DNA from 4 places in the Corynebacterium freneyi genome. Region 4 is predicted to be linked to each of the others. Evidence: riboswitches for the same ligand, from Rfam matches in the RefSeq annotation. Region 4 holds a riboswitch; each other region holds the start of a gene.

Region 1 (4,809 bases), 540 kb from region 4:
GGTGCCCGCCGCCGACTGGTCCAGCCCGTTGGCGCCGATGACGTCGTCGGCCAGGGAGCCGAGGTCGACGGCCGGGTCGTCGATCAGCGCGGTGACCAGGGTGGTGGCGATGGCGTCGATGCGGTCGACGGTGACGCGGTCGTCGGAGCCGTCCTCGGACAGGCCCAGCGATTCGCGCAGGCCGGGCAGGGTGAATTCGCCGCCCCACAATTGGCGGGCGCGCAGCATGGTGGCGACGGTGCCGGAGAGGTCCTCCCCCGCCGGGGCGTCGCCGAGGATGTGCAGGCCACCGCGGATGGCGGCGTCCTTGATTTCGCACAGCCAGCCGTCGACGTGCATGAGCATGTCGTCGAAGACGTCTTCGTCGGGGCGTTCCTCCCAGCCGAGGTCGCGGTCCATCTGCGCCGCGGAGATGAGCGTCCAGATCTCCTGGCGGATCGCCGGTAGCTTCGCCGGGTCCATGGCGGAGATGTTCTGGTGCTCGTCGAGGAGCTGCTCCAGGCGGGTGATGTCGCCGTAGGACTCGGCGCGGGCCATCGGCGGGATCATGTGGTCGACGAGGGTGGCGTGGGCGCGGCGCTTGGCCTGGGTGCCTTCGCCGGGGTCGTTGACCAGGAAGGGGTAGATCAGCGGCAGTTCGCCGATGGCCTGGTCGGGGCCGCATTCGGCGGACAGGCCGGCGGTTTTGCCGGGCAGCCATTCCATGTTGCCGTGCTTGCCCATGTGGACCACGGCGTCGGCGCCGAAGCCGCCGTCGTCGGCGGGGCGGGCCAGCCAGTGGTAGCAGGCCAGGTAGTGGTGGGTCGGCGGCAGGTCGGGGTCGTGGTAGATGCCGACGGGGTTGTCGCCGAAGCCGCGGGGCGGCTGGACCATGACGACGACGTTGCCGAAGCGCAGTCCCGCGATGTAGATGTCGCGGGTCTTCGGGTGGACGTACAGGGAACCGGGGGCCTCGCCCCAGTGGTCGACCATGGTTTCGCGCAGCTGCCACGGCAGGGTCTCGAAGTGCTCGAGGTACGTGTCGGCGGGCAAGCGCAGTTCATTGGCGGCCATGACCTCTTCGGTCAGCCAGTCCGGGTCCTGGCCGCCGGCGTCGATGATGGCGTGCATGAACGCGTCGGCGGCGGCGGTGCGGGCTTCGGCGTCGCCGGCGGCGGTGGCGGCGACGTAGTCGGTGAAACCGGGGATGGCGGTGACGTCGCCGAGGTCGTAGCCGGCCTCGTCGAGTGCGTGGAGCACCTTCAGCGTCGACGCCGGGGTGTCCAGGCCGACGGCGTTGCCGATGCGGGCGTGCTTGGTCGGGTAGGCCGACAGCATGACGGCGATCTTCTTGTCGGCGTTGTCGACGTGGCGCAGGCGGGCGTGGCGCACGGCGATGCCGGCGAGGCGGTCGCAGCGTTCGAAGTCGGGGACGTAGGTGATCAGGTCGTCGGAGTCGATCTCCTTAAACGAAAACGGCACGGAGATCAGGCGGCCGTCGAATTCGGGCACGGCGATCTGGGTGGCCACGTCCAGGGGCGTGAGGCCCTCGTCGTTGTCCTCCCAGGCCTGGCGGGGCGAGGTCAGGGCCAGGCCCTGGATGATGGGCATGTCCAGTTTCGCCAGGGCCGCGACGTCCCACGTGCCGTCGTCGCCGCCGGCCTGCGCCAGGGCGGGTCGGTTGCCGCCGGCGGCGAGGACGGTGGTGATCAGCGCGTCGCAGGTGCCGAGCTCGGCGATCAGGTCGTCGCCGGCGGTGCGCAGCGAGGCAGCGTAGATGGGCTTTGCGACGGCCCCCCGCTTTTCGATGGCGCTGCACAGGGCGGAGACGTAGGCGGTGTTTCCGGCCAGATGCTGGGCCCGGTAGTAGATCACGCCGATGACCGGTGCGGTCCCGGTGACGTCGGCGGAGGCAGCTGCGTCAATGTCGCCGCCGGCCTTTTCGTCGGTGCGATCGTCGTTGCACTCGTCCAGGGCGGAGCCCCAGTTCCGCTCGAGGTGGCCCCACGCCGGCAGGCGCTTCGGCTCGGCGAAGCCCAGGCCGGTGAACAGCAGCGTGTCCGACAAGAAGTTGTGCAGCTGCGCCAGGTTGTCGGGTCCGCCCTCGGCCAGATACGCGTGGGCGGTGGTGGCGACGTTGGCGGGGACCGTCGAATACTCGGTCAGTTCCGCGTCGGGAGCCTGCTCGCCGGAGACCAACACCGTCGGGATGCCCGAGGCGATGACGGCGTCGATGCCCTCCTCCCACGCCCTGCGGCCGCCGAGCAGGCGGATGACCGCGATGTCGGCGCCGTCGAGAAGCCCCGGCAGATCGTCGTCGAGCAGGCGGGCGGGGTTCGCCCAGCGGTACTCGACGTCCGCCTCCTTCGCCGCAGCGGCCCTGGCGGACAGCAGGTCGGTGTCGGACGTGGACAGCAGCAGAATCATCGCGTCTGCGCCTTTCCCGGGGAATGTCGCGCCCCGTGGCCAAGCTTCCCGGGGCGTGGGGGTCTGACTTTCACAGTGGCGCGACCGTCCGGATTTTCACCGGCTTCCCCACCACCCGGGTCGGGTGGTTGAACGTTGTCGAAGGGTAGCCTACAGCGCCCGTCGGATCCGGGTCGTCGGGACACCCGGGCGCCCGCGGTCCCCGGGGCGCACGGGCGGCAGGCGGGCCGTCGTCAAGCAACGCCCGCCCCACGCGCCGCACGTATCATCGAGGCATGAACCCCATGGTCGACCAGCCCGAAACCCCCCGCCCCGAACGCGACCGCCCCGACGCCTGCCCGGGCACCCGCCGCGTGCACATCGCCGCCGACGGCGCCATCGGCCGCCTGCGTTTCCCCGGCGGATTCCTGCCCGCGCCGGGCTTCATGGTGCTGGCGGACCTGGCCGACAACTTCGGCGACGGCTACATCCACTTCACCTCCCGCGGCAACCTGCAGATCCGCGGCATCCGCGACGTGTCCGGGTTCGCCGACGCCGCCGAGGAAGCCGGCATGCTCCCCCACCCCGACCACGACCGCGTGCGCAACATCCTGCAGTCCCCGATGACCGGCCGCGTCGGCGGACTCGACGACGTCTCCGAGCTGGTGCACGCGTTCGACGACGCCTTGTGCGCCGACGAGTCGCTTGCGGCGCTGCCGGGACGCACCCTGTTCGCGCTTGACGACGGCCGCGGCGACGTCCTCGGCGAAGCACCCGACCTCGGCCTGGTCGCCCTCGGCGGCGGCGAATTCGAACTGGTCGTCGCCGGGGCACCCGCCGGAGTGTCCGTGCCCCGCGACCGCGCGGTGGAAATGCTGCTGTCGGCGACCCGCGCGTGGGCGGAGGTGCGCGGCGAGGCCTGGCGCATCGCCGAATCCGACGGGGCCGACCGGGTCGTCGCCATGACCGCGGAAGCCATCGGCGTGCCCGTCGGTGATCCGTCGGCCGCCGAGTCCTTCGCGTTCGCCCACCCCGGCACCGAACAGATCGGGTGGATCGACCAGCCCGACGGCCTGGTCAGCCTCGCCGCCGGGCTGCGGTTCGGCGTCCTGCCCTCCCGCCTGGCCCGCGCCATCGCCCAGACCCGCGTGCCCGTCCACGTCACGCCCTGGTACTCGCTGGTCCTCCACGACCTGGAGGAAGCCGACGCCGAGCAGGTCGTGCGCGTCCTGGCGCCCAACGGCCTGATCTTCGACCGCAAGTCGACGTGGCTCAACGTCTCCGCCTGCACCGGCCGGCCCGGCTGCCCGAAGTCGCTGGCCGACACCCGCGGCGACGCCGCCCACGCCATCGCCCAGGCCCGCCTGCCCGAGGGACGCGTGCACTTCTCCGGCTGCGAGCGCCGTTGCGGCCGACCCAAGGGCGGATACGTCGACTACCTGGCCACCGGCGACGGCGAATACGAGGTCACCTCGGTCGACTGACCCCGGGAGCCCAGCCCAGCCGGGGCGGAGTCGGGGCACTGGGCCGCGCGGAGTTGGCGCAGAGCGTGGTCGGCGCTGAGTCGGGGCGCGCCGCGGACGGGTCGGCGGCGTTCGACCGGCCGGTCTGACTTACGCTGTTGGCATGTTTGGCTTCGATTACGTCACCGACGGCGCGGCGATTTACCGCGAGTCATTCTCCATCATCCGCGCCGAGTCCGACCTCGGGCGTTTTTCGCCCGACGAGGAGGTCGTCGCCGTCCGCATGATCCACGCCGCCGGCCAGACGGACCTGGCGGAGGACATCGTCTTCTCCCCCGGCGCAGTCGCCGCCGCCCGCGCCGCGCTGGAGGCGGGCAAGCCGATCTTCACCGACGTGACCATGATCGCCTCGGGCATCACGCGCCGCCGCCTGCCCGCGGACAACGAGGTCATCTGCACGCTTCACGACGAGCGCACCCCGGGACTGGCCGCCGAATTGGGCACCACGCGCACCGCCGCCGCCGTCGACTTGTGGGGTGACCGGCTCGCCGGTGCCGTCGTGGCCATCGGCAACGCGCCCACCGCGTTGTACCACCTGCTCGACCGACTCCGCGACGGCGAGCTGCCCATGCCCGCCGCCGTGCTGGCCATTCCGGTCGGGTTCGTCGGTGCGGCGGAATCGAAGCAGTCCACCATCGACGTCGCCCCGCAAATCCCCGGCCTGGAGTACATCACCGTCACCGGCCGCCGCGGCGGTTCGGCCATCACCTGCGCAGCCCTCAACGCGCTGGCCACGAAGCGGGAGATCCTCCCGTGAGCGACCGCGCCGTCGCGCCGGGCCACCTCTACGGCGTCGGTCTCGGCCCCGGCGACCCGGGACTGATCACCCGTCGCGGCGCGGACGTCATCGCGTCGGCCGACGTCATCGCCTTCCACGCCGGCCCGCACGGCAGGTCCACGG
Region 2 (4,809 bases), 1.4 Mb from region 4:
GGTTAGCGCGCCGCCCTGTCACGGCGGAGGTCGCGGGTTCAAGTCCCGTCAGGGTCGCCGACATTCCCCCAGAGGGTTTGTTCGGCCAGATAGCTCAGTTGGTAGAGCGTCCGCCTGAAAAGTGGAAGGTCAGCGGTTCGATCCCGCTTCTGGCCACAATCGAATGGCCGGGAGTCCGCCGAAAGGCGGGCTTCCGGTTTTTCGTCGTCCCCGCCGGGCCTTTTTCGGCGCGGAACTTACCCCGCCCTCATCGATTCGGCCGTGGGACGACGTCGGTAAAATCAATGTCCATGAGTACCGAATTCGCATCGGCGGGAACGATGTCCGGCGATGAGTCGCTGCCGTCGGTCATCCGCATCTTCCTCTTCACCGACGAGCCCGGCCGGGTGGCCGCAGCCGACACGATTCGCGGAGCGCTCGAGGAGTTCGTCCCCGGCTCCGGCGCGCGTGTGTACGAGGACGTCATGCCCGACGGTGCCCAGGGTTCGTCCATGTTGGACGAGTGGCGCGAAGCCAACCCCGGTGCCGACGTGGGGGAGCGGGCGCGTCACCGCATCACCGTCGTCGTCCCCGGTCTGTCGCACGCGGAGCTGGCGGATCTGTCGGGATCGCTCGCGGACCTGGTGAGTCCCGGCTGGCGTTCCGGCGTCGCCGCCGAACGGGCCCATGGCACGGGGTCGGTGCCCTGTCGTGTGGCCGTCGGTCGCGCCGACGAGCAGCCCGGCACTCCGCCGGCCGCGGTCGACCACGGCGCCGTCTGACGGTTCCGTCCGTCGATTGCGCGATGGTGTCCGCCGGGCGTGCGTACCCTGGTGGGAAACATCATCGACCGAGGGAGAATCACCATGGCGCACACCATCGATCACGACGAGTCCGGACGTCGTTACGTCATCATCGTCGACGGCGAAGAGGCCGGTTTCGCGGCCTACGAGCCCGCCGAAGGTGCGTTGAATTTCAATCACACCGTCGTCTACGAGCGGTTCCAGGGGCAGGGCCTGTCCAAGCCCCTGATCCAGGCCGCGCTTGACGACGTCCGCCGAACCGGTGGATCCGTCATCCCGTCGTGCTCGGCCGTGGAGCGGTTCATCGCGAAGAACCCCGATTACGCCGACCTGGTCGCGTAACCGCCACGCACCCAATCCACACCACGGGGCCCAAACCACGGGGGCAGTGGCGACCCCGTGGTTTAGCCCGAAAAAGGGGCCGACCCCGTGGTGTGCGGGGTCGGCCCTTTGTCGTCGCCCGGTCGGCGCCGTTCGTGGTTCGACGGCGGAATTGCAGTCGGATGCCGCAGCTAGATCCCGTCGCCGTCGCCCTGGACGTACTCCGCCGGGTCCAGCAGCGGCCGGTGTTCCTCCGGCTGACGGGGGCGGGCCTTGCCCGGAATGCCCACCACGATGGAATCGGGCGGGCAGTCCCGCGTGACCACCGCGTTGGCGCCGATGGCCGAACCGGCGCCGATGACGACAGGGCCCAGCACCTTCGCGCCGGCGCCGACCGTCACGTTGTCCTCCAACGTCGGGTGCCGCTTGACCTTCGCCAGGCTGCGGCCGCCCAGGGTGACGCCGTGGTACAGCATCACGCCGTCGCCGATCTCGGCGGTTTCGCCGATGACCACGCCCATGCCGTGGTCGATGAAGAACCGGCGGCCGATCTTCGCGCCCGGGTGGATCTCGATGCCCGTGAGGAACCGGGTGAACTGGGCCAGGATTCGCGCCAGGCCCTTCGCCGCGCCCCCCTTCTGCCACAGCGCGTGGGCGGCTCGGTGCGCCCAAATGGCGTGCAGGCCCGAATAGACCAGGGCGTTTTCCACGTCACCGCGGGCGGCGGGGTCGTGCGCGCGGGCGTTGTCCAGGTCCTCCTTGAGGATCCTCAGGAACGAATTCATGGTGACCAACTTTACATAGCGCACCGCCGACGCCCCGGTATGAGGGAGCGTCGGCGGCGGATGCGGGAGGGGGCGCAGTCCGGGTTTAGTCGCGCAGGTCCTGGTACAGGATGGAGGAGACGTAGCGCTCGCCGAAGTCCGGGATGATGACCACGATGGTCTTGCCCTCGGCCTCGGGGCGGGCGGCGATCTCGAGGGCGGCCTTGACGTTGGCGCCGGCCGAGATGCCGCCGAGGATGCCCTCCTGCTTCGCCAGCTCGCGGGAGGTGGCGATGGCATCTTCGTTGGTGGAGGTGAGGACCTCGTCGAGCAGGTCCCGGTCGAGGATCTCCGGGACGAAGTTGGCGCCCAGGCCCTGGATCTTGTGCGGGCCGGCCTTGCCCTCGGTGAGCAGCGGGGAATCCGCCGGCTCGACGGCGACGAGCTTGACGTCCGGGTTGTGCTTCTTAAGCGTGCGGCCGGCGCCGGTGATGGTGCCGCCGGTGCCGATGCCGGCGACGAAGTAATCGACCTTGCCGTCGGTGTCGGCCCAGATCTCCTCGCCGGTGGTGGCGGCGTGAACCTCGGGGTTGGCCTGGTTGGCGAACTGGGAGGCCAGGATGGCGTTGTCGGTGTTCTCGACGATCTCCTTGGCCTTGTTCACCGCGCCCTTCATGCCCTCGGCGCCCGGGGTCAGCACCAGCTCGGCGCCGAATGCGCGCAGCACGACTCGGCGCTCCTGGCTCATGGTGTCCGGCATGGTGAGGATGACCTTGTAGCCGCGGGCGGCGCCGACCAGCGCCAGGGCGATGCCCGTGTTGCCCGAGGTGCCCTCGACGATGGTGCCGCCCGGCTTCAGCTCGCCGGAGGCCTCCGCGGCGTCGATGATGGCCTTGCCGATGCGGTCCTTGACGCTGTTGGCCGGGTTGTAGAACTCCAGCTTGGCGACGACCGTGCCGGGCAGGCCCTCGGTGAGGCGGTTGAGCTTGACCAGCGGGGTGCCGCCGATCAGGTCGGTGATGTTGTCGTGGATGGTCATCCAGTCGGTTCCTTTCTCGTTTCCTTCGTCGGTGGGCGAGTGTACGCCGCGATGCCCTCTTTGTACAGACAGGTACGTCTAGTTTTGGGGTGGGGGCACCTGCAAGCCCGCGACCAGGGGGAGAGTCGCCGCCCGCGCCGCATCGCCGTCGGCTGCGGGGCATAGGATGGGAGGCAGATTCGCGGTGGACGGGAACGCCCTGCAAGTGGGCGGCGGCCCTCGCCACTGTGATCGGGGTGACCCCGGTCCGGCACATGCCACCGGGCTCCGCACGGCCGATGGCAAAGGACCGGCGGGGCGCGGGAAGGCGCCGGAGCGGATGTTTCGCGGCACGTCCCGCGGGGCAGCCCCGTCAGCCAGGAGACCGGCCGTGGATCGGCCCCGGCGTCGATGGGCGCCGGGTGGATCGGTGCGCCACCCGCGAGGTGACGGGGGCGCGTGAGGATAAATTCACATGCATATCGCAGAGGGCTTTTTGCCCGTCGGCCATGCGGTGGGGTGGACGGTGGCCGCGGCGCCGTTCGTCGTCCACGGTGCGTGGCGAGTCAACAAGCTGCTCAAGGAGAAGCCGGGCACCGGTTTGCTCCTCGGCGCCGCCGGCGCGTTCACGTTCGTGCTGTCGGCCCTGAAGATCCCGTCGGTGACCGGCTCGACGTCGCACCCCACGGGCACGGGCCTGGGCACGGTGATGTTCAGGCCGCCCATCATGGCCGTATTGGCCTCCATCGTTCTTCTCTTCCAGTCGTTGCTGCTGGCCCACGGCGGCATCACCACGCTCGGCGCGAACGTGTTCTCCATGGGCATCGTCGGCCCGTGGGTCGCGTGGGGCGGGTACGTCCTGACCAGGCGTTTGGGCGGCGGTTTGCTGCCCTCGGTGTTCGTCGCGGCGTTCCTGGCGGATCTGTCCACCTACGTGGTCACGGCCACGCAGCTGGCGTTGGCGCACCCGGCGGATCCGGGCGGGTTCGGCGGTGCGCTGGCGACGTTCCTGTCGCTGTTCGCCGTCACCCAGATCCCGCTGGCCGTCATCGAGGCGCTGCTGACGGTGCTGGTGGTCAAGGCCCTGCGCACCGTCGCGGAGAAGGAGCTGTTCTCCCTGGGCGTGCTCAAGAAGAACGAGCTTTCCGACGTCGCGATCGCCGACGCGGTCGCCCATGACGAGCGCCTGACCGCCCCCGCCGACGCCGACGAGAAGGAGACCGTGCGATGACCGCCTCGAATCAGACCCACACGCCCCCGAAGCGCTCCGGTGCGGGGGTGACCATCGGCCTCATCGTCCTGGCCGTCGTCATCGCGGTGTTCCCCATGTTCTTCAACCTGGGCGACCCCGAGGAGGAGCCCTTCGGCGGCGCGGACGGTGCCGCCACCGAGCTCATCGAGGAGAGCAACCCGGACTACGAGCCGTGGTTCGAGCCGGTCGTCGACGAGCTGCCGGGCGAGGTCGAGTCCGGTCTCTTCGCGCTGCAGGCCGGCCTGGGCGGCGGCGTGCTCGGTTACGCGCTGGGCTTCTACCGTGGCCGCAGCAAGGAGCGGGAGTCCTCGTAGCGTGAACGCCCTCGAAACCGCCGCGGCCCGCAATCGGTGGGCGCGGCGCAACGTCGGCGAGAAGGCCCTGTTGTGCGGTGGCCTGCTGTTGCTGGCCATTTCGTTGCCCCCGTGGCCGGCGGCCGTGCTGATCATCGTCGCGGTGGCGGTCGCGGCCGTCATCGCGAGGGTGCCGGCGGGGTTGTTCCTGACCCTGTGGTCCGCTCCCGCCGCGTTCGTCGCGGTGGGCATTCTGCCGTTGTTGTTCACCATCACGCTGGACGGACTGGTCTGGTCGCCGACGGGGCCGCAGCGCGCGGCGGAAGTCGTCGCGCGGGCGACGGCGGCGATCGGCTGCACGATGTTGTTCACGGTGACC
Region 3 (4,809 bases), 1.3 Mb from region 4:
GTCGGCTGATTGCGCCAGCCCATCTTCTTCTCGTTCGGGCCGAAGGACAGGCCCGGGGTGCCCTTGTCCACCAGGAACGCCGAGATGCCCTTCGCGCCCTCGGCGCCCGTGCGGGCCATGACCAGGTAGACGTCCGAGGCGCCGGCACCGGAGATGAACTGCTTCACGCCGTCGAGCACCCACTCGTCACCGTCCTTGACCGCGCGCGTCGACAGCGACGCCGCATCGGAACCGGCGTCGGGCTCGGTGAGGCAGTACGAACCCAAAACCTCCATCGACGCCAACCGCGGAACGAACTCCGCGCGCTGCTCCTCGGTGCCGAACTCGTCGACCATCCACGTCACCATGTTGTGGATCGACAGGAACGCCGACGTCACCGGGCAGCCGCGGGCGATGCGGTTGAACACCACCACGCCGTCGGAACGGGTCAGCCCCGTGCCTCCGTGGTCCTCGGAGCAGTAGAGGGCGCCGACGCCGAGCTCGGCCAGGCCGCGCATCTCGTCGACGGGGAAATGGTGGTTCGCGTCCCACTCGGCGGCGTACGGCGCAATGTGCTTGGCCACGTACGCGTCGATGGTGTCGGCGAGCATCTTCTGGTCTTCGGTGATCCAGGTCATGGGTGCCTTCCTGATCTTCCTTCGATTCCGGCGGGTGCCGTGATTCCGGCGGGTGCTTCGGTTCCTGCGGGCGGTTCCGGCGGTCAGGCGCCCAGGACCGGCATGTTGAAGGACGCGCCCTCGCGCGGGCCCTTCGGCCAGGTGGTGGTGATGGTCTTGGTGCGGGTGTAGAAGCGGAAGGCGTCCGGGCCGTGCTGGTTGAGGTCGCCGAATCCGGACCGCTTCCAGCCGCCGAAGGTGTGGAAGGCCACCGGGACCGGGATCGGGACGTTGACGCCGACCATGCCGACCTCGACGCGGGAGGCGAAGTCGCGGGCGGCGTCGCCGTCGCGGGTGAAGATGGCCACGCCGTTGCCGTACTCGTGCTCGTTCGGCAGGGCCAGGGCCTCCTCGTAGTCCTTGGCGCGGGCGATGCACAGCACGGGGCCGAAGATCTCCTCGTCGTAGCAGCGCATGCCGGGCTTGACGTTGTCGATGAGCGACGGGCCGATGAACAGGCCGTCGGCGAGCGACTCCCCCTCGAACTCGGCGTCGGTGGCGCCGGACTCGCGGCCGTCGATGACGACGGTGGCACCCTCGGACTCGGCGGAGCCGACGATGTCGCGGACGCGCTCGAGCGCCTGCGGGGTGATCAGCGGACCGTAGGAGGCGTCCGGGTCGAGGGAGTGGCCGACCTTGAGCTCCTTGATGCGCTCGACGAGGGCGTCGCGCAGGGCGTCGGCGACCTCGTCGCCGATCGGCACGGCGACGGAGATGGCCATGCACCGCTCGCCGGCGGAGCCGTACGCTGCGCCGATGAGCGCGTCGACGACGCGGTCGAGGTCGGCGTCCGGCATGATGATCATGTGGTTCTTCGCGCCGCCGAAGCACTGGGCGCGCTTGCCCAGCTTCGCGGATGTGACGTAGACGTGTTCGGCGACGGGGGTCGAGCCGACGAAGCCGATGGCCTTGACGTCGGGGTGCTCCAGCAGACCGTTGACGGCGTCGTGGGCGCCGTGGACGACGTTGAGCACGCCGGCCGGGCCGCCGGCCTCGAGGAAGAGCTTGGCCAGGGTGACCGGCACGGACGGGTCCTGCTCGGAGGGCTTGAGCACGAACGCGTTGCCGGCGGCGAGGGCGGGGCCGGCCTTCCACAGCGGGATCATGGCCGGGAAGTTGAACGGGGTGATGCCGGCGACCACGCCGAGGGGCTGGCGAACGGAATGGACGTCGACGCCGGTGCCGACGGATTCGGAGAACTCGCCCTTGAGCAGGTGCGGGGCGCCGAGGGAGAACTCGACGACCTCGAGGCCGCGCTGCAGGTCACCGTGGGCGTCGGCGAAGGTCTTGCCGTGCTCGAGCGAAAGGTCGCGGGCGATGTCGTCGGCGTTGGCGCGGATGAGGCGGATCCACTCGTTGAGGACGCGGGTGCGCTTCAGCGGGCTCCACGCGCCCCAGTCCTTCTGGGCCTCCTTGGCGTTGGCGACGGCGCGGTCGACGAGTGCGCGGTCGGCCAGTCCGACGGTGCCGCGGACGGCGCCGGTGGAGGGGATGGTGACGTCCATGGTGGCGCCGTCGGCGTGGACTTCTTCGCCACCGATGATGTGGGGGATGCGGATGGTCATGCCTGTTCTTCCCTTCGCCGCGGGCTTCCGCCCGTCATGTTTTGGTTAACGATCGCTAACCGAAAACGTATGTGACGCGGGTCACGAAATCTAGGAGGAGGTATGGCGCGACCACATTTGGGGGCACCGTGTTAATGTTGCGAATTGACTGTTAACTCTTCGCCTCCCTGCTTGGCGCCCGCTTTTACCCCGGCCAACCTTGCTTTACGACGACCACCTGGCAGACCTTCGCCACCCGAGTTTTCTTTTTGCGAATTTCGTCCTAAGGTGACCTGCGCAACTGGTTCCGCCCCCGCGGTTGTCGCGGGATGTCGGACGCAAGAGGGAATCCGGTGAGAATCCGGAGCTGTCCCGCAGCGGTATGCCGGAACGAAAGCCGTCAAAGGCACTGGGGTCGATGCCCCGGGAAGCGACGGCCGGTAGGCCCCGCCCACTTGGGCGCACGCCGGCGAGCCCGAATACCTGCCCGTTGTGCCGGCTCATCCGATCCGGCTCACCGAGGGCGCTCGTGGACTGGCGCGACGTGGCGTAAACCGACGGGCGAGTCTCCCCGTCGGTGGCTTCGGCGCAGGTTCAGGTGCGACCCCGGTCTTTCTTGACGAGGATCGAGGAGATCACCCCATGACCGCACGTTCGACCCGGGCGGGCCAACGCCCGCCGTTCACCGCGACGGTGCCGGGCTTCCCGCGCATCGGCGCCCACCGGGAGCTGAAGAAGGCCATCGAGGCCTATTGGCGCGACCCGGCCCTGGCACCGGAATTGGCCGACACCGCCGCCACGTTGATCGATCGCCGCCTCACGCGCGCGACCGCGACCGGCCTGGATTCGGTGCCCGTCGGCACGTTTTCCCACTATGACCAGATGCTCGACGTCGCCGCGATGGTGGGCGCCCTGCCCGCGCGCGTCGACGACATCGCCGACCATGAGCCCGGTTCCGGGTCCGACCCCGAACGTGACCCCTCCGCCGACGACCTGCTTCCGACGTGGCTGGACCGCTATTTCGCCGCCGCCCGCGGCGCGGAGGGGATTGCGCCGTTGGAGATGACCAAGTGGTTCGACACGAACTACCACCACCTGGTCCCCGAGCTCGATCCGGCCCGACCCTTCGCCGCCGACCCGTCGTTCCTGGTGGCGCAGTTGCGCCGGGCCCGCCGCCATCACGTTCCGGCGCGGGCGGTGCTCATCGGCCCCGTGACGTTCCTGGCCCTGTCGAAGATGGCCGACGGCACCGTCGGCGCGCCGTTGGACCGCCTGCCCGAACTCGTGGACGCGTACCGCGACATCGTCGATGCCGTCGCCGACGAGGGCGTGGAGTGGATCCAGTTCGACGAACCGGCCCTCAACACCGGGCATCTGCCGGCGGGCCGCGACGGCGAGGTGTCGGAGCAGTGGCGCCGCCTGGTCGTCCATGCCCACGTCCGGGGCGTGCGCGTGCTGGCGCAGACGTATTTCACCGACGCCCAGCGAACGGTGGACCTTCTCTCCGGCACCGGCGTCGACGCCGTCGGCGTGGATTACGTCGCGGGAGCCGCCCCGGATCTGTCCGCCCTGCCGACGTCGACGCTGGTCGTCGCGGGCGTCGTGGACGGCCGCAACGTGTGGCGCACGGATTGCGCCCGGGCCCTGGGCGCGCTCGCCGAGGTCGCGCAGTCGCACCCGGTCGCGGTGTCCACGTCCTGCTCGCTGCTGCACGTGCCGCATTCTCTGGCCGCCGAGCCGTCGCTGGCCGATGAACCGGAGTTGCGGGCCCGCCTGGCGTTCGGCGAGGAGAAGATCATCGAGGTCGTCTCACTCGCCCGCGCCCTGCACCATCCGAACTGCGAGCGCATCCGCCGCAACGGGATCCTCGCCGACGCGGAGACCGCCGCGAACGAGGAGCAGGCCGAGCAGACCGAGCAGACGGAACGGGCCGGGCAGCCCGATCCGGACGCGTCCGCGGCAGCCGTGGAGCACGAGGTTCCCCGACGCAAGGGCGGGGTCCACGACCGGGCGCCGTTCCCGGAACGCCGGGAGGCCCAGCGCCGGCGCCTGGACCTGCCGCCGCTGCCCACGTCGACGATCGGTTCCTTCCCGCAGACGCCGGAGGTCCGTGCGGCCCGGGCGGCGTTCGCACGGGGCGAGTCGTCGGCGCCCGCCTACGAGGCCGCGATGGTCCGCGAGATCCTGCACGTCATCGACGAGCAGGAGAAGCTGGGGTTGGACGTGCTCGTGCACGGCGAGCCGGAGCGCAACGACATGGTGCAGTACTTCGCCGAGCAGCTCGACGGGTTCCACTGCACGTCGAACGCGTGGGTGCAGTCCTACGGCACCCGATGCGTGCGTCCCCCGATCCTCCACGGCGACGTCTCGCGCCCCGAGCCGATGACGGTGCGTTGGTTCCGCGCGGCGCAGGACATGACGGAGCGGCCGGTCAAGGGCATGCTCACCGGCCCGGTGACCATGTTGGCCTGGTCCTTCGTCCGCGATGACCAGCCCCTGGCGGACACCGCGCATCAGGTGGCGCTGGCCATCCGCGCCGAGTGCGAGGACCTGGAGGCGGCGGGCGCGCGGGTGATCCAGGTCGACGAGGCCGCGATCCGCGAGCTGTT
Region 4 (4,809 bases):
CGGACAGCGCGTCGAGGCGCGGGCTCAACATGAACATCAGGATCACCGCGGGCACGAGAACGAGCAGCGGCAGCAGCAGCCGGTCCCATTGCGCCCCCGACACGGACCCGAGCATCCAGAACAGCACCGACTGCGCCGAGCGGGAATCGGGTGCCTTGAACACCAGCAGGCTCGCCACCGCCGAGAACGCCGATGACAGCACGACGCCCGACAAAATCAGCCGCAGCGGGGTGATGCCGCCCTGCAACATCGTCACCAAATACACGGTGGCGGTGGCCGCGATCGCGCCGACCAACGCGCCACCGGACAACGCCCAGATGCCGAAACTGGAAAACGCCCCCAGGGTGATCACGGCCGTCGCACCGACGCTCGCGCCCGAGGAAATGCCGAGCAGATAGGGGTCTGCCAACGGGTTGCGCACCAACGTCTGCATGGCGACGCCTGCCATCGCCAACCCCGCGCCGACGATGATCGCCATCAGCCCGCGGGGCGCGCGCAGCTCCCACACGATGTCGTTGACGGCGCGGTCGGGGTGCACCGTGCCCGAAAACTGGGCCGCGAGCACCGACCACACGTCCGACAGCGAGTAACTCACCGAACCGAACGTCAACGACGCGACGAAGCTGACGGCGGTCAGCGCCGCCAACAAAAACACGAGAAGCGGCGTCGCCGCCTTGCTCCGCACTTTCGAAAACCTCGCTTTTCTCCGGTGTCCCGTAGCGTCGCGGCTACCGGGTGATGTACTCCCGTCCGTCCAGGCTCTCGGGCAGCGTCATCGCCGGCTCGATGTCCGACTCCGGCACGAGGCCGAACTTCTCGAGTCCCTTGCGAACGTGCTCGGCGGCGTCGATGTTGAGCGGCGAGGACACCCACATCGAGTAGTTGAGGTTGATGAAGCGGTCTTCCTTGACCGCCGGCAGGTCGCGGGTCAGCGGGTGGTTCTTCAGGATCTTGATCTTGTCCTCCAGCGACTGCCCCTCGTAGTCGACGAACACGAAGGCGTCGGGGGCGTCGGCGGCGAGGGACTCCCAACCGACCTGCACCCAGGAGTCGGCGAGGTCCTCGGCCTGGTTGCGGGCGCCGGCGGCCTCGATGATCGCTTGAGGCGCGCCGAACTTGCCGGACGTGAAGATCGCGTCGGTGCCGGAGTCGAAGACGAACAGGGTGGGGGTCTGCTCCGGCTGCGGAGCGTCGTTCAGCTTCTTCAGCCGGTCATCGATGTCGTCGATGACGGATTCGGCCAGCTCGGAGTCGCCCGCGATCGCGCCGATGTTGCGCAGATCGATGTCCAGCGCCTCCCACGGTTCGACGAGACCGCGGTGGTCGGTGCCCTCCTGTCGGCAGGACTCCGTGAGCAGGTACGTGGCGATGTCGCGCTGGTCCAGCAGGTCCGGCGTCACGCCGAGGCCTTCCGACAGTCCGTAGTTCCAGCCGGCGAAGTAGATGTCGGGCTGCAGCGACACCACCTGTTCGAGCGTGGGCTGCTTGTCCGAAATCACGTCGAAGCCGTCGATGACGTCGGCACCGTACTTGGCGGCCAGGGTGTCGTGGGCCTTCCCGATCGACGCCACCGCGGACAGGTTGTCGCCCGCACCGGCGGCGAGGGCGATGGAGATGATTCCCGAGTCGTAGGCCAGCATCGACGGATCGGCCGGGTAAGTCATCTCCTCGCCGCAGTTTTCCACGGTGACGCTGCCGTCGGCGTTGACGGTGCCGCCGTTGGCGTCATCGGCGCCGTCGGTCCCGGAGCAGGACACCAGAAGCAGGGCCATCGAGGCGGCGATGGCGGCGGAGGCAGGGCGAAGCGGGAACTTGTTCAATTGGTCCACCTTCGTGGAAAACCGCCGCGATCTTTACGCGAGATGCGACGTCGATGACGAACCGGCGGGTCTTCGGACTCGAAGGCGACTCCCCCGCGCCTTCCCGGACGGTGCAGTGCACTCCAGTGGCCTCATGCGGGGGATGGATCCCTCTCACCGCTGCGCGACAGTTCCGGATTCACACCGGATTCCCTGACGCCGATTCCTTGCGCGACAACCGTAACATTCCAACGCCATCGACCCGGCCGAAAGGCGCGCTACAGGTCTCCCGCCGCCCGCGAGATCAATTCCGCGGTGCGACGGCCTGCGGCGTAGGCGGGGGCGATCCACGACGCGGGCGCACCGACGAAACCGCGGTCGACGGTGACGCCGACGTGGTCGACGAGGTCGGCGCGCGGGAACGACAGTTCGTCCCACAGCCGGGCGACGCGTTCGGCGATGTCGCGGGCTTCGGGTTCCAGGTATGCGCCGGTGTGTTCGTCGGTGGCGCCCGGGACCGCTGGCACGGCGCCGAACAGCAGATCCAGGCCGGCGGCGCGCAGGCGGCCGACTTCGTCGAGGGTGGCCGAGCCACGGATCGCCCCGATGGGCAGCGCGATTCGGGCGGCGCCCGATTCCAGCAGCGCCTTTTCCAGCGACGGCGGCCGCGGCCCCTCCCCCGACGTCCGCGCGACCAGCCCGGGAACCGCGATGGCGATGTCGGGCAGCCCCGAGCCTTCCGCCGTGAGCACCCGCCACTGCGCGGCCATTTCGCGGTAACCGACGGCGGGCAGCGACGTTCCCGCCACCGCCGCCTCGACCAGGCCCGCCGCGATCGCCGGGGCAGCGGGTTCGTGCATGACGACGGCCACCTCCGCTCCGAACCGCCGTCGCACGTCGGCGATGTGGGCGGCCAACCCCTCGGCGAGCGCGGCGGCGAGGTAGGACACGGCGCCGCGGTCGACCAGCATGCGGTGACCGTCGGCCAGCTCGATTGACGCCGCCAGCGTCCACGGCCCGACGACGGGCACGGTGACGGTCTCCGGCGTCGCGCCCCAGAACTCCTCGCAGACGTCGAGGTCGCGTTCCAGGTGGTCGGCGGCCAGCGACGCCGCGGCCCCCGGTCGATCGGCCACGCGCCACGACCGCGGGCCGACGTCCATCGACAGGTCCGCCAGGATCGCGCCGGTCCGCCCGATGGCGTCGGCACCGAGTCCCCGGTCGGCGAGGATGGGCAGGTGTGGAGTGGCCCCGCATTCCCCGGCGAGGATCTCCGCCGCCGCGCGCACGTCGGTACCCGGCAGCGGCCCCAGACCCGAAAACGCGGTCACCGGTCCGCCTCCTTCTCCGTCGACGCGATGGTGCCGGACCCCAGCACGATGTCGCCGTCGGCGTCGGGGCGGTAGAGCACGGCCGCCTGCCCGGGGGCCACCCCGCGCAACGGTTCGGCGAGGACGCAGATGAACGCCCCTCCGGTGCCCGCCGCATCCACCGGGCCGGTCCACGACACGGTGCACGGCACGGGGCGGCCATGCGCCCGCACCTGCACCTCCGCATCGAATTCCGCCGGGGGGCCGCCCGCGTCGACGCCGGCGTCGTCGTAAAGCCACACCGCCCGATCGACGTGGAGCACCCGGACATCCAGGTCCTCGCGTCGTCCGACGGTCACCGTGCCCGTGCCGGCATCGACGCCCGTGACGTAACGCGGCTTGCCGTCGACGGCGGGACCCGGCAGCCCGAGGCCCTTGCGCTGGCCGATGGTGAAGGCGTCGACGCCGCCGTGGTCGGCGAGCTTCTCCCCCGTCGCACCGTCGACCACCGCACCCGGCCGCCGCGGAATGTGACGGCCCAGAAACGCCTGGGTGTCGCCGTCGGGGATGAAGCAGATGTCCGTCGAATCCGGCTTATTCGCGATGGAGATGCCGCGGGCCGCCGCCTCCGCGCGAATCTGCGGCTTCTCGGTGTCGCCGATGGGAAACAGCGACCGCGACAGCTGATGCCGGTCGAGCACGCCGAGCACATACGACTGGTCCTTCGCCGGATCGCCGGCGCGCCGCAGCCGACCGTCGTCGTCGACCAACGCGTAATGGCCCGTGGCCACCGCATCGAACCCCAACGCCAGCCCACGGTCGAGCAAGGCCTGGAACTTGATGCGCTCGTTGCAGCGCAGGCACGGGTTCGGAGTCTCGCCGCGGGCGTAGGAATCGATGAAATCGTCGACGACCTCGGCACGGAACCGCTCCGAGAAATCCCACACGTAAAACGGGATGCCCAACAGGTCCGCGACCCGGCGGGCGTCGCCGGAATCCTCCAGCGAGCAGCAGCCGCGGGCGCCGGCGCGCAGCGTGACGGGATCCTTGGCCAGCGCCAGGTGCACGCCGACGACGTCATGGCCGGCATCGACCAGCCGCGCCGCCGCCACGGCCGAATCCACGCCGCCGCTCATCGCCGCCAACACCCGCATCGCGCTACCTCCCGTGGGCTTCGCCCTTCGTTTCCGTCCGATTCCGTCGTCCCCGTCACCGCACTGCACGGGATCAGGCCATGCCCGCCGCGCGCGCCCGTGCGACGGTATCACCCATCACGGACAGCACCGCATCGACGTCGGCGGCCGTGGAATCCCAGCCCAGCGTCAGCCGCAGCGCACCGCGCGACACCGCGACGTCGACGCCCATCGCCTCGAGCACGTGGCTGGCCCGATTGACGCCTGCGGCACACGCCGAGCCGGTCGCGGCGGAAATCCCGGCGGCGTCGAGAAGCATGATGAGGCTGTCGCCCTCCGCCCCCGTCACGCTGACGTGGACGTGCCCGGGCAACGCGGGCTCGGTGGTGTGCACGACGATGCCGTCGAGGTCGCGGATGCCGGAGAGCAGACGATCCCGGAGCGTGACGACGGCCCGGCGTTCCTCCTCCATCGCCGTGGTCGCGGTGCGCAGTGCGGCGGCCATTCCGGCGGCGGCGGCGACGTCCGGAGTGCCCGACCGCAGGCCCCGTTCCTGGCCGCCCCCGG

The links. A riboswitch is a leader RNA that binds a small molecule or an ion and turns the genes downstream of it on or off. The one in region 4 is predicted to bind cobalamin.
Region 1: linked by a shared signal. The riboswitch ahead of cobN (cobaltochelatase subunit CobN) and the one ahead of CFREN_RS05005 (ABC transporter substrate-binding protein) in region 4 are both predicted to bind cobalamin.
Region 2: linked by a shared signal. The riboswitch ahead of CFREN_RS10905 (energy-coupling factor ABC transporter permease) and the one ahead of CFREN_RS05005 (ABC transporter substrate-binding protein) in region 4 are both predicted to bind cobalamin.
Region 3: linked by a shared signal. The riboswitch ahead of metE (5-methyltetrahydropteroyltriglutamate--homocysteine S-methyltransferase) and the one ahead of CFREN_RS05005 (ABC transporter substrate-binding protein) in region 4 are both predicted to bind cobalamin.

Annotation. Positions count from the first base shown of each region.
Region 1 is NZ_CP047357.1:1,623,272-1,628,080, reverse strand. Features, by position in the region: gene cobN (cobaltochelatase subunit CobN) at 1-2,406, opposite strand, end outside; adenosylcobalamin-variant (AdoCbl-variant) riboswitch at 2,454-2,526, opposite strand; gene cobG (precorrin-3B synthase) at 2,682-3,869, shown strand; gene CFREN_RS07315 (precorrin-8X methylmutase) at 4,012-4,665, shown strand; gene cobJ (precorrin-3B C(17)-methyltransferase) at 4,662-4,809, shown strand, end outside.
Region 2 is NZ_CP047357.1:2,441,353-2,446,161, reverse strand. Features, by position in the region: tRNA gene CFREN_RS10935 (tRNA-Asp) at 1-57, shown strand, start outside; tRNA gene CFREN_RS10930 (tRNA-Phe) at 84-156, shown strand; gene CFREN_RS10925 (hypothetical protein) at 291-761, shown strand; gene CFREN_RS10920 (GNAT family N-acetyltransferase) at 846-1,124, shown strand; gene epsC (serine O-acetyltransferase EpsC) at 1,295-1,888, opposite strand; gene cysK (cysteine synthase A) at 1,974-2,906, opposite strand; cobalamin riboswitch at 3,072-3,293, shown strand; gene CFREN_RS10905 (energy-coupling factor ABC transporter permease) at 3,361-4,116, shown strand; gene CFREN_RS10900 (energy-coupling factor ABC transporter substrate-binding protein) at 4,113-4,451, shown strand; gene CFREN_RS10895 (energy-coupling factor transporter transmembrane component T) at 4,453-4,809, shown strand, end outside.
Region 3 is NZ_CP047357.1:2,434,789-2,439,597, forward strand. Features, by position in the region: gene CFREN_RS10875 (acyl-CoA dehydrogenase family protein) at 1-617, opposite strand, end outside; gene CFREN_RS10880 (CoA-acylating methylmalonate-semialdehyde dehydrogenase) at 701-2,221, opposite strand; cobalamin riboswitch at 2,486-2,705, shown strand; gene metE (5-methyltetrahydropteroyltriglutamate--homocysteine S-methyltransferase) at 2,843-4,809, shown strand, end outside.
Region 4 is NZ_CP047357.1:1,088,166-1,092,974, reverse strand. Features, by position in the region: gene CFREN_RS05010 (FecCD family ABC transporter permease) at 1-685, opposite strand, end outside; gene CFREN_RS05005 (ABC transporter substrate-binding protein) at 729-1,772, opposite strand; cobalamin riboswitch at 1,867-2,057, opposite strand; gene CFREN_RS05000 (uroporphyrinogen decarboxylase/cobalamine-independent methonine synthase family protein) at 2,078-3,130, opposite strand; gene mnmA (tRNA 2-thiouridine(34) synthase MnmA) at 3,127-4,263, opposite strand; gene CFREN_RS04990 (cysteine desulfurase family protein) at 4,337-4,809, opposite strand, start outside.